DNA from 3 places in the Methylomonas sp. LWB genome. Region 1 is predicted to be linked to each of the others. Evidence: riboswitches for the same ligand, from Rfam matches in the RefSeq annotation. Region 1 holds a riboswitch; each other region holds the start of a gene.
What was found. A riboswitch is a leader RNA that binds a small molecule or an ion and turns the genes downstream of it on or off. The one in region 1 is predicted to bind cyclic di-GMP.
Positions count from the first base shown of each region.

Region 2: it holds a riboswitch for cyclic di-GMP, as region 1 does, so the genes downstream of both, BJL95_RS07855 (hypothetical protein) here and BJL95_RS23045 (hypothetical protein) in region 1, are expected to answer to the same signal.
Region 3: it holds a riboswitch for cyclic di-GMP, as region 1 does, so the genes downstream of both, BJL95_RS01905 (VPLPA-CTERM sorting domain-containing protein) here and BJL95_RS23045 (hypothetical protein) in region 1, are expected to answer to the same signal.

Region 1 is NZ_MKMC01000100.1:83,513-87,631, forward strand. Features, by position in the region: gene BJL95_RS23040 (fused MFS/spermidine synthase) at 1-789, opposite strand, end outside; gene BJL95_RS23045 (hypothetical protein) at 1,161-2,141, opposite strand; cyclic di-GMP riboswitch class I at 2,293-2,375, opposite strand; gene BJL95_RS23050 (hypothetical protein) at 2,418-3,197, opposite strand; gene BJL95_RS25395 (PEP-CTERM sorting domain-containing protein) at 3,580-4,119, opposite strand, start outside.
Region 2 is NZ_MKMC01000012.1:428,118-432,236, forward strand. Features, by position in the region: gene BJL95_RS07850 (TonB-dependent receptor) at 1-1,289, shown strand, start outside; cyclic di-GMP riboswitch class I at 1,357-1,436, shown strand; gene BJL95_RS07855 (hypothetical protein) at 1,546-2,316, shown strand; gene BJL95_RS07860 (hypothetical protein) at 2,412-3,248, shown strand; gene BJL95_RS07865 (VPLPA-CTERM sorting domain-containing protein) at 3,241-4,095, shown strand; gene BJL95_RS07870 (sialidase family protein) at 4,092-4,119, shown strand, end outside.
Region 3 is NZ_MKMC01000004.1:66,870-70,988, forward strand. Features, by position in the region: gene BJL95_RS01895 (ArsI/CadI family heavy metal resistance metalloenzyme) at 1-143, shown strand, start outside; gene arsB (ACR3 family arsenite efflux transporter) at 168-1,226, shown strand; cyclic di-GMP riboswitch class I at 2,124-2,247, shown strand; gene BJL95_RS01905 (VPLPA-CTERM sorting domain-containing protein) at 2,286-3,047, shown strand; gene BJL95_RS01910 (hypothetical protein) at 3,111-4,119, shown strand, end outside.

The DNA.
Region 1 (4,119 bases):
CGCACTCAGCACCGAAGAATCGGACAACAGCAAGCGAAAGCCCTTGCGCTCGTCGTCGACGACTCTAACCCAGCCGTAGATGCTTTCCTGTTCGTGCAACACCTTAAAGCCGCCGACCGATTTGACGGTCTTCGCATAGCCGTTCGCCGCCAACGTACAAGTCAGAGCGGCCACCAATACCACCGAAAACGTCGCCCCACCCGTTGACGGCGCCGGCCTGTCGAAAACCAGTAAACCGATCACCACCACTAATAACGCCAGACTCAAGCTGAACACGATCGCGCGGGTACCGAATTCCGGCAATAAATAGAAAGCCAGCAACAGAGTGCCGATCACGCTGCCGACGGTGCTGACCGCATACACCGAACCGACTGCCCGGCCTACACCCCGCAAGTCGCGAGTGGCCATTTTGATCACATAGGGACCAACCATCGCCAACGAAGTCAGCGGCAACGTAAACAATAACAACGCACTGACAAACGCGCCGCCGCGTATTCCCAGCGGATTAGTCCACGTCATTACCGGACCGCCGAGAAACGGAATCAGCGCCGTTGTTACCGAAGCCAGCGCCAAAATATGCGCCAGCCGCAAGGCCGGATAACGATCCGACAAATAACCGCCCAGGTAATACCCGATCGCCAACGCAATCATCGTTACCGAAATCAGCGCGGTCCAAACGTATAAACTGACCCCATAAAACGGCGCGATAATTCGCGTACCCAGTAGTTCCAATATCATCACCGCGCCGCCGCTAATCGTCACCAGGGCAAACAACGCGGCGGCGCTCAATGCGCCGCTCCGCGCTTTAGAATCGGTTAAACCGTTTTCAGACATGACTGACCAAACTTTGAGTAAGAAGTAAAAACCTATTGATCGCCGCGAACTTCCTAACAAGTACTCGATCGGTAATCGGGCCGGGCATTATAAGCGCGAAAAACCAAATCGTCCGTTGCCGGCATCGAATCGACAGTATGCCGGCGACTAAAGAAAAACGCCTCGGCCATCGAATATCATTTAAAGCGGCATCCTTAAGCGTCACAAACCGGCCCGATGGCATCAAAACAAAAACGAGCGCTTGCCCCAATCCCTGGGGCGAGCGCTCGCGAATGGTTGGCATCCCGCCAATGCGTTATCGAAGCAAGCCGATAACCTTCCTTGAATTAAGCGCTACGCGCGCGGCGTTTCATGCCCAGGAAACCCATCAATGCGCTACCGAACAACCAAACCGCACCAGGAACCGGAACGGTGGTTACGCTGAAGTTGCTGATAGTCAAACCGCGGGCCAAACGGTCGGCTGTGTAGGCTGCCGCGTACTGGCTACCGGCGGTGGCGCCGCCGTTGACGATGTCGTTGAACAACTGGGTGTAATCCGCGACATTGGCGCCGCCGATTGCCAGGGTATAGACGCCGGCGTGCAAAAAGCCATTCCAAGACACGCTGTTATCCACCGTACCGTCGGCCGCTAAAACGCCAGTAGTTCCGCCTGATGAGTTGGTGAAGCTGGAACCCGCCGCGGCGTCCGCACCCGATTTGCCGGTATAGGTAATCGTTGCGATCTTAGCAGTATCTAAATTACCCAAATAGTTCGGGCCATGGGTATCGGTCGCGCCGGCAGTGCCATTGTTGCCTGTGGTAATACTGCCGTTGGTATCGAACACGCCCCACAAACCGGTAGGGTTAGCGGCTGTGCCGGCCGCCGCGCCACCGCGAACGTCATTGACACCCGCGAACGGCGACCAAGAAGCAAAATCAGGCGCTCCCGCCAAATATGCAGCGGTATCGGGATCAGCCGCGGTTGAAGCGACATCGCCCACGCCGTCGTGCGAGGAGGCTGGAACCACGCCGTTGTACAACGAGAAGCCTGGGTTCAATGTGCTTGCACCATTGGCATTGGTTGTACCGGTAATGGTGAAGCTAACATTCGCGTCTTTTTCCAGAATGAAATAACGGAAGCGGATGTCGTGAGTATTACCCAAGGAATCCGGGTTCAAACCGGCCAGATAACCGCCGTTGCTGGATACGGTGGGTGTAAAGTTTGCCGCAGCTCCATAGGTACTTGTCGCGCCTTGGGTGTTACCTGTCAACGGATCGTAAGTGCCCGCGCCCCAATATAACGCGCTGCCGTAGCCTACGTGCGCCATTGCTTGTCCGGACATTAATGCCATACCGCCAACCAACGTTAAAACCGAAGCTTTTAAAGTCATTTTTTTCATAGTTATTTTTACCGTAATAATTATTATCCCTCTGACAGACATTGAATTCGCAGTGAACCCCAAATCCGCCCCTTACATCGATTGCAACCCGGCCGTCCCTTCCCCCTAAGAGGACCCGTGGCTTTCCGGCTTCGCCTCGCGGCGAATGTGGCGAACCATCCCTGGCAAAACGTCCTGTTTTCTCCTCATTTCCCAAAACGAAAGTCAACCTTTGGCGCTATTGCGTTTCCTTGCCGTTGCCGTCAAACCCGCCAAGACCGGAGCGAACAACCATACTGCCGCCGGCAAAGGCACCGCCGTCACGCTTAAGGAAATCTGGCCGTCCAAACCCTCCAGCGCGGTTGCAGCGTCATAAACCGTTCCGCCGCCGGCCGCGATCGTATAATCGCCGGCGCCCAACAGATAATTCACCAGCGACACCGAATTGCCTCCCGCAGGACCAACGTGAGTCAGATATTGAATTACCCCCCATTCACCGCTGTTATTGGCCATGCTCCAGGAATCCAAAGCATCGAACTGGCCGCGATATTCGACGTGTTCAGTATCGCGAAACGGTGACAGCACCCCGTTATCCACCGGCGAAGCCAGCTTGACGACATGCGGCGTTGGCGTGGAGACCAATACTTTAGGATTCAACGGATCTACCGTCGTATCGTCGTGCGCTTCAGCCGCGAACAGCCCCGAATACAAGCTAAATGCCGGGTTCAACGCATCTGTTCCACTAATATCGCTAAAAGTGATCGTCACTAACGAAGATTGGTCCAGATGAAATTTGAAAAATGTCCCACCCGCCAGCGAGTGACTATCGCCCAACGCAGCCTCGGTACCGTTATGCCAACCGAAATTGGTAAACGTTCCGCCGTTGACGCCACCCGGCGACGAAATCGGATCGCTTAAATCCGCGTAATCGACATGCGCCAGCGCCTGTCCGGACAAACCGCACAGTGACACGACAGCTAGCGCCGCCCAATTAAACTTATTCATATTCAACATAAATCCCCCAAGTAAAAAGCTCCAAGGTCCGCGACTGTGGAAACCGACTTTCATCAAACGCCCGACGACACCCTAGCCAATCCGAAAATCTTTTCTATACTTCGTCGGCTAAGCTAGGCCATGTTACAGCAAATCGCATGCCATGAATTTTTCCCGCACAAAGCTTAGAAGACGCGCGGGCAAATTAATTAAACTATGTTATATGCAATAGCAATATCGGCAAATCCCACACATCCTCGATCAGACCAAGACCCAGCCCGAGAACAGCTTTCTCTATGCAAAAAAAACGGCCCATACGGGCCGTTTACAACCAATAACACGTCCTTGTGCCTTTTATTCATCGGTTACCTAACGGTATTTCCAAGTCGGAAATTCAGGCAACCAACACTTTACGGCGATTCAAGCCCACGAATCCAGCCAAGACGGTACCGAACAACCATACCGCGCCTGGCACCGGAACCGGCGCCGCAACCGACGCCGAAAATTCTAGGTGGCCATGCAAATTAGTGAGCCCGAAAGAATCCAATGCACCCAAAGTTCCCAGGGTACTATTGGCAACAGCACCCAACGCGCCTGAGGCGGCTATGGTGTAGTTACCGGCGGTGAGCGTGATGACCAAGGTTTCCAAAGTATCTTCGGCATTGGCGCTGAAGCCGTTAGCCGCTACTTCGGCGCTGGCATTGGCGTTTACGCCGGCCAGATAAGCAATATTGCCCCAGTTACCGGAAACGTTGGATTGACCCCAGTTCGCCAAGGCATTGAACTGACCGACATAGGTTCCCGGGCTGCCAGCCTTGCTGGTATCGCGGAAGGACGAAGCGATGCCTTGCGCGTCCACCGGCGCGGTAGCCGAATCCAGCACGTCTTGAACCTTGCCGGTCGGCACCACCGAAGGATTGGCTTTATCACTAGC
Region 2 (4,119 bases), on a different contig from region 1:
CGCCCCAAAGCCGTTCGGACAGCCAAGCGATTTGGGGCGAGTTCGAGCATCGTTGGGATAAGCACTGGACGATCACGCTGAAAAGCCGGGTGTCTCGAGCCAGTTTCGATCAGCGGGTGCAAACGCTATTCGGCGACGATGGCTTTATAGCCGATCGGCCGCTGAGCGCATTGGGAGCGTCGGCATGGGGGCTGGTTAACGCCGAGCTGTATCAACGCCAACGCGAGTTCAGCGTGCTCGGCTATCTGACCGGAAAGTTCGCCTCGGAAAACAGCGAGCACACGTTGGTCATCGGTGCCGACCGCGGCGAACTCGACGATATTGGCTTCGTCGGCGCCGATTTGGCGAATACCGGTTTGGTGGATCTTGCCCAACCCAACTTCGGGTTAAGGTATGCCGTCCCCGAACCGGCGCAGCCAAACCAGTTTATCGGTAATCTGACCTACGGCGGCTATCTGCAATGGCAGGGCAGTTTTTACAATCGGCTACATTTGCTGGCCGGCTTGCGTAGAGGGAAGGTGTCCATCGATTTTCGAAACACCGCGAGCGGCCGCTCGACCAGCACCGACGCCGAGAAATGGTTGCCCCGGTTGGGCGTCGCCGTCGACATCGGTTCAGCCTGGACCTGGTTTGCCGGTTACAGCGAAGGTATGCGCGGCCAGCCCTTCGTCGAGTTTGCCGATACGCCGTTGCCGGAATTGGCGCGCCACGTCGAGACCGGTTTGAAATTCGATATCGACGGTACTTGGCGCGGCCAACTTGCCGTGTACCGAATCGACCGCGAACGGGTGGCGGTGCCGGATGGTAGCGACGCCTTGCTACGCTCGACCGCCTCCGGCGGTCAAAGCGCCGAGGGCGCGGAAGCGGACTTGAATTGGCGGTTATCGGAAGGGCTGGATTTGCTTGGCAATTATGCGTACACGTTGGCGCGCTACCAGGACGATAAAGCCGGCGTTCCGGCCGGTAACCGTTTGCCTCAGGTGCCCGATCAGGCCGGGCGGCTGTGGTTGAATTACCAACTGCCGGCGTCCTTGCTGCCCGGTTGGCGAATCGGGGTTGGCGTGAATTTAAGCGCGGGCGCCTATTTATCCAAGGACAACCGCTTCAAGACCTCCGGCTACCACTGTGTGGACGCCAGTCTGGGGTACGAAACGTCGGCATGGAAATTGGCGGCCACCGTCAAAAACCTTAGCGGCGAACATTATTATCGACCTTTCGATTATTTCGACGGCCGGGTCGCACCCGGCGCGGATACCGAACTGTATTTCAACATCGCGTACCGCTATTAGGTCGCCTGAACACACGGAGCTGAAGGACGGATCACTTAAGGAACTAGAGTGAAGCCGCCGGGACCGGCGGCAAAAACGCCACATCCGCCGCGAGACGGAGCCGGAAAACCACGGATCTTTGGACCAAAAGACCGCCGGGTTGCCCGTACTGCCATGTTCGCTTCCAGCGCCGGACCGAAAACTCGGTCCGGCGTTACGGGAAACGTGCGCCTTGCGGCCAGACATTTTCATTATTTCGACCCTTTAAGGACATGCCATGACACAAAAACACAGTTACCGATTGCAACTAGCCACCGCCGGTGCTCTTTCCATCGCGATGTTGGGCGGATTTCTCGCGCCTGCCAGCGCTGAAGCCGCGCTCGTTACCGGCAGCGTCGGCATTTCAATCGACAACGCGGCGTTAGCCGCCGTCACCGGTGGTTGGCGGATCGATAGCTTCTTTGATGCCAGCTACAACCAGATCGCCATTACCGCCGATACCGTCGGCGGCGTTGCATCGGCCATCGACATGACGCTACCGATCAACACCAATCTCACCACGACCAGTTACGCCGCCGTCAACCGCACGCTACAAGCGACCACGATGGAGGTCGGTAACACCGCCAGCGGCCAAATCGGTCTCAGCGGCGGCATGCGCATGTCGGTACCCGGCACCAGTAGCGGCTCATTGACACCTTACGATTTTCGTCTGCAAAAAATCGGCGGCGTCTGGAATCTGGTGACTTACGACCAATTTTTCTCGGGCACCACCTTTTTGCAACTGACCAATACCAGCGAAACCGTGAACGCCGGCGGCGAACTGACCTTGAGTGGCGACCTGATTTTTGGAAACGGCAGCAATAAGTATCCCAGCCCGTTCGGCCTGACCTGGGGATCGTTCCTGGGGATTTTCGCCACCAATGCGGTCGTCGGCAGCCTCTCGATGAACCTTCCGGCGGCGGTACCCGTGCCAACCGCCGTCTGGTTGTTCGGTAGCGGTCTGATCGGCTTGATCGGTGCGACGCGCCGCAAGGAGCTGACGGCTTAAGCCAGCCTTTCGCTGCTTCGATCAGTTCTGTACTCACCGCCGCGACAGACTGTGCTGGCGCGGCGCTTGCTCACCGTTTTTTTACAGGAATCGCGATGCCTATTTTGCCTTTTTACCGAATCCGCCTCGGACTACCCTTGGTTGCCGCGTTGGCGCTGTCGCCGAATGCGATGGCCTTGGTTCTAAACGCGCCGAACTCCGGCACGTTTACGATGAATCTGGACACTGTCGCGCTGGCACCTTACGCCGGTGGCTATTACCTCAGCACATATTGGGACGCGGTGGCGGCCGACCCGACCGATCCCGCCAATAGTGGCGGCGGCCTGGTCGGCCAAGTCGCTACCGCCGAAATTCCGGCGCTGAACCAAACCTTCGCGATTACCGCGATCGACGGCGATATTGCCGGTCAAGCCGCGCAACGCTTTCAACAAGCCACATCGGCCGACTTTCACATCGATACCGAAAATCTGGCCGGCGGCACCGCCGGTCAAGTCGGTTTGGCGGGCGTCCAAGGCTTCTTCGCGCCAAACTACCCACCCAACGGCGCCGGCTTGGTCAACGGTGATTTCGCGGTACGTTTCGATGCCGCTCGCCAAAACCATGGTGGCAGCGGTTGGTATCTGGACAACAACATTTATTTCACGATGGCGGTTTACGACCTCAGCAACCTTAGTATTAGCTGGATCGATGCCGATAACTGGCAATTTAGCGGCGATCTGGCGATGTCGCCGGAAAATGCCGGCATGCTGATGGGCAGCGCACTGACCGATGTCGGCGACTTTTGTTTAGGCACGGGCAGCTTTGCCGGATGCGGTCAAGTGAGCGCGGTTCCGCTACCCGGTGCCATTTGGTTGTTCGGCACTGGCTTGGCGGTTCTGGGTGGCAAGGGCCGCCGAATGGCCATATTCGGTTCGGAGGCTAGCCATGTTTAAGCGCATCGAGCAGTCAGTAGCGCGCTGGTATAGCGCGGCGGCGATAGCCGCGTTGAGCGCCAGCATGCCGGCGCTGGCCAACGCAACCGCGCTGCACGCCGATTTGGGCGGCACGTTTACGACCCAATACGACCGAGAGGCCTTGGCGGTGCTGGTGGGCGGCAGCTCCAGCGCGCCCGGTGAGTTTCTGGTCGCTTACTTCGACACGACGCAATCCGACTACACCCAGTTCAGCGATTCCTACTTCTATCTCGGCAATACCAGCAGAACCGAAATTCCGGCGGTGAATCTGGTTCACGACATCACGCCGATCAGTGCCGTCAATCCGAGTGGTCAGGCCCAAAATCGCTACGTAAAAGCGACGACGCCCAATTTCGCCATCGATAGCGAAACTCTGACCGGAACCGGTAGCCTGGGCATGACCGGCGTGGAATTGTTTCGCGGCAACTACAACGGTTCGCTGGTGACTGGCGACTTCAGCTTGCGTTACAGCGTCGCCAACCGGCAAGCCGCTTGGGACGACTTGAGACAGGCCGGAACGCCGGGCGGCTGGTACCTGCAAAACAACATCAGCTTTAGCATGGTGTTGTTCGATTTGGCGAATTTGAGTCTGATAATCGCCGACGCCAATAACTGGCAATTGAGCGGCGACTTGTTGATGAGCCCGGAGAATGCCGATTTTTTAGGCGGTGCCCGCCAAGCCGATGTCGGTGACTTTTGTTTGGGTGTCGGCAGTTTCGCCGGTTGCGGTCAAGTGGCCGCCGTGCCGGTGCCGGCGGCGGTTTGGTTGTTCGGCACGGGATTGATTGGCTTGACCGGCATCCGCCGGCGTGGAGTCAAACGATGACCGGCGGCCGTCTCGATCCGATCA
Region 3 (4,119 bases), on a different contig from region 1:
ACTGGACGGTCGATCCGCAAGGCATCCCCTGGGAAGCCTTTCATTCGTTGAAAAGCATTCCGATATTCGGTAAAGACGCCGATTTGCCGACCGATAGCGTTGCGAGTTGCTGCGGTCCTTCGTCGAATTGCAGTCCTATCTGATCGAACAGTTCGAGGTTTTCCACGATGAACTTGCCAATCTGCCCGCAGCCGCGCTTGTCGTTTTTGGACCGCTTCCTAACCTTGTGGATATTTCTCGCGATGTTGCTGGGTGTGGGCATCGGCTTTGCGTTTCCGGAACAGGTGAATCGCCTGAACGCCCAGGCTTCGGTCGGTACCACCAACGTCCCGATCGCGATCGGTCTGATTCTGATGATGTATCCGCCGCTGGCGAAAGTGCGTTACGAGGAACTCGGCGACGTGTTTCGTAACGGCCGGGTGTTGGCGCTGTCGCTGGTGCAAAACTGGCTGATCGGTCCGCTGTTGATGTTCGGCTTGGCGGTCGGATTTTTAGCCGACTATCCGGAATACATGACCGGCTTGATCCTGATTGGCCTGGCCCGGTGCATTGCGATGGTGATCGTCTGGAATGAACTGGCGCGCGGCGATAACGACTACTGCGCCGGGCTGGTGGCCTTTAACAGTGTGTTTCAAGTGCTGTTTTTCGGGGTTTATGCCTGGTTGTTCGTCACCGTGTTGCCGCCGCTGTTCGGTTTGCCGGGCAGTTTGGTGGCGGTGACGATCGCCGATATTGCCCAAAGCGTGTTTATTTATTTGGGGATTCCGTTCATCGCCGGTTTCGCGACGCGTTGGCTGTTGGTCAGAGCCAAGGGCAAGGATTGGTACCAGCAGAGTTTCGTACCCAAAATCAGCCCGCTGACGCTGATCGCGTTACTGTTTACGATCGTGACGATGTTCTCGTTGAAGGGCGAATTGATCGTGCAATTGCCGCTGGACGTGTTGCGTATCGCGCTACCGCTGTTGATTTATTTCGTCGCGATGTTTCTGGTCAGTTTCGCGATGGGCAAACTGATCGGCGCCGACTACGGCCAAACCACGACGTTGGCCTTTACCGCCGCCAGCAACAACTTCGAATTGGCGATCGCGGTGGCGGTGGCAGTGTTCGGCATCGACAGCGGCGCGGCTTTCGCGGCGGTGATTGGGCCGCTGATCGAAGTGCCGGTCATGGTCGGCTTGGTGAACGTCGCGTTCGCGATTCAACAGCGCTGGTTTGTCGGGCGCTAGTCCCGGCAGGTTTCGGCGTTCTCGCCAGCACCGGCTTTTTCGAACGATCGATCCCCCTGTAACCTCGGTTTCGGTCAATTTCTCGCAATTCGGCGTCAGCCGCCGCATGCCCTCTACATCCGGCCCTATTTCTCACTGGTGTTTCTCGGGCTGAGCCGGTCTAAGCCCGGACCGGCGTGCCCTTCGACAGGGCGAACGGTATTTAAGAGCCGGGTTAATAGGTCCCGCTCCGGCGGGGAAGCACAAACACGCCATTCCCAATGCCACGGGCATCCTGACTTTGCAAGCTATAGTTTTCCCGTTTGGGAAACTCCGGTAGGCGGCGTTTTAGCGGCGACCGAGTGTTTAGCCGCGAATCGCCGATAACCACGGTTAGCGCGTTTGCAACGCCGGGCAAAGTCAGTCCATCAGTGCTTGGTCCCCGCGACAGCGTCTAACGATTAGTACAGTTGCCCTCTCGCCGATATTCGTTTCCGGCCAATGTTAAGTCCTCCAATCGTTGGGCGGGCGGCCGATGCCGCACGCCAAATTCGACAGTCCATGTCGGATGCGCCCAATTTAGCCTGTTAGGTACGCGGTCCGTGGCGGCAACGATTCGCCCTTGAAAAACAACGTGCTGCGGCATTCGGCGATGTTTCGGCGTATCACGCATGTAATACATTTCACGATTCTTTAACAGAGCTGTAACGGAAACTTATTGATTTGTTTGGAATAATTCGCCGCAACTGAGATGGCAGGGAGCCGCGGGATCTTGGTTGATGCGGAATTACAGGGAACAGGGAAGACCAGCGAAGGGAGCGGCAAGAGGAAGAAGGTAGGGAGTAGGTTGCAATACGGACACATGGTAGCGGGGATAGCGACACCACTCGAGGTGTTAGAAGTTTAGTGAGCAGGTAAGCGTGTAAAAGCCAAACTCGCCGCGAGGCGGGGACGGAAAGTTTCAGGTCTTGGCTTGGGTCGGTCGCCGGGGATGGCGGCGGGCGGTAGGAAGCCGACAAGCCAAGACGGCTGGGCTGTCACCTTATGTATTTTTTAAATCTTAAACATAAGGAAACCATTATGAAATCTTTAAACAAAGCCTTGTTGGCGGCGGCGATGTTCGCTGCCACCGGCGCGGCGAATGCGGCGATCAACAATACTAGCGCGGCTACGGTCGAGGCCTATTTGTCGGTATACGACAAAAGCCAAACCTTGACGTTCACGCTGGATTTGGGCGTGCTGATGAGCGATTTGATCGCCAACGTCGCCAACGACAGCTATACGCTGAGCTACGATTTGAGCCTCAATGACAACTGGAACACCTTCGCCAGCGGTATGGATGCTTCGCAAACCAAGTTCGCGGTTGCCGTCGGTTTCGGTTCCAAGCAGTTGATCACCGGCATGACCGAGATTGCTAAATACAACAGTTTGCAACAATCCACAGTCCCTGGTACTGCGATCAAAAACCATGCGAATCAGATCAATGGCGGACAAGTCGCCGATAACCCCGGCGCTACTGGAAACGATTATGCCGCGAATCTGAGTTCGTTGGTGTACGACGCCGATACCCCGAATACCGGGCAACACAATGACTTCAACAGTATCTTCGGCACGGTCAGCTTGGCCCAAGCCAATATCGCCTACGGTACCTCCGGCGATTTCTGGTACTACAACGGCATTCAGCCTCACACGCTGGCCGCCGGTAAATGGACCCTGGCCGGCAATCTGCTGAGCTTCGGTCCGGCCCCGGCCAATGTGCCGCTGCCGGCCGCGGTTTGGATGTTCGGCGCCGGCCTGATGGGCTTGTTGCGCGCGACTCGCCGCAAATACGCCGCCGCATAAGCGGTATTCGGAGCGGCGTTGGCGCCGCTCCGGTTTGACGATTTTTTACTCGAGGAACTACCCATGAAAAACTTAGTATTAGGCACCGCGATCAGCGCCTTGTTGGCCGCATCAGGTGTGCAAGCCGCGACCGTCAACGATCCGATTCCGGTCGACGGCAACAACTTGCCCATCATCGACGCCAGCCAAACCAACGTGTTGTATTTGTCCGGCGCCTCCGCGGCGGTCAACTTTATCGAAAAACTGATCACCGATTCATCGGTACCGGCCGCCGATAAAGTCTGCGACACTACTAAAAAAATCTGGAAATACAAAGACAGCCTGACCGGTTCCGACCAAAACGCTTATTTGTGCACCCGCGCCACCACCAACAGCAATGTACCGACCAACAAGCCTTACATCTTGGTCTACAAACGCAGCGCCGGCGGTTCCGCGTTCGGCGTTAGCCCTATCATCGCCGAAGCCAATGGTAACACCGCTAGTGCCACGATCGAGTATTTGAAAATCAGCTCGGCTTGCACCTCCAACACCTTGCCGGTCGCCGGTTCGACACTGGGTTTGATTACCTGCCCTTACGACTTGGCCGATGCCAGCAAATACAGCACCCACATCTCCGACTTCGGCATTTCCGACGTCGACCCGGCGCAATTTACCGGTAACAACGCCCCAGCCGGCTATCTGGACGTGAATGCTGACGACGTTGCTAAATTGACCGTGAAAAGCGCTTCGGCGGTGACCTTCGGCGTGCCCGTCACCAAAAAACTGTATTTTGCATTGCAAGCCGCCCAAATCGCCAACGGTTCCTTGGCGGGCTGCGCGGTTGGTGCCGAAACCGAGGCCTGCATGCCTAGCCTGAGCTCGGCTCAAATCGCATCGATTCATGCGGGCAGCTGGGCGGACTGGAACCAATTGAAAGTGACCGGTTCCACCGGTTTGTACGATTGGGTCCAAGCCAATGCCGCCGCTTACTTGCCGGGTTCCTCGTTGTTGCATACCTGCCGCCGCGAAAACGGTTCCGGTACCCAAGCTCAATCCAATATCAAGTTCCTGCATGATCCTTGTACTTCGGCTG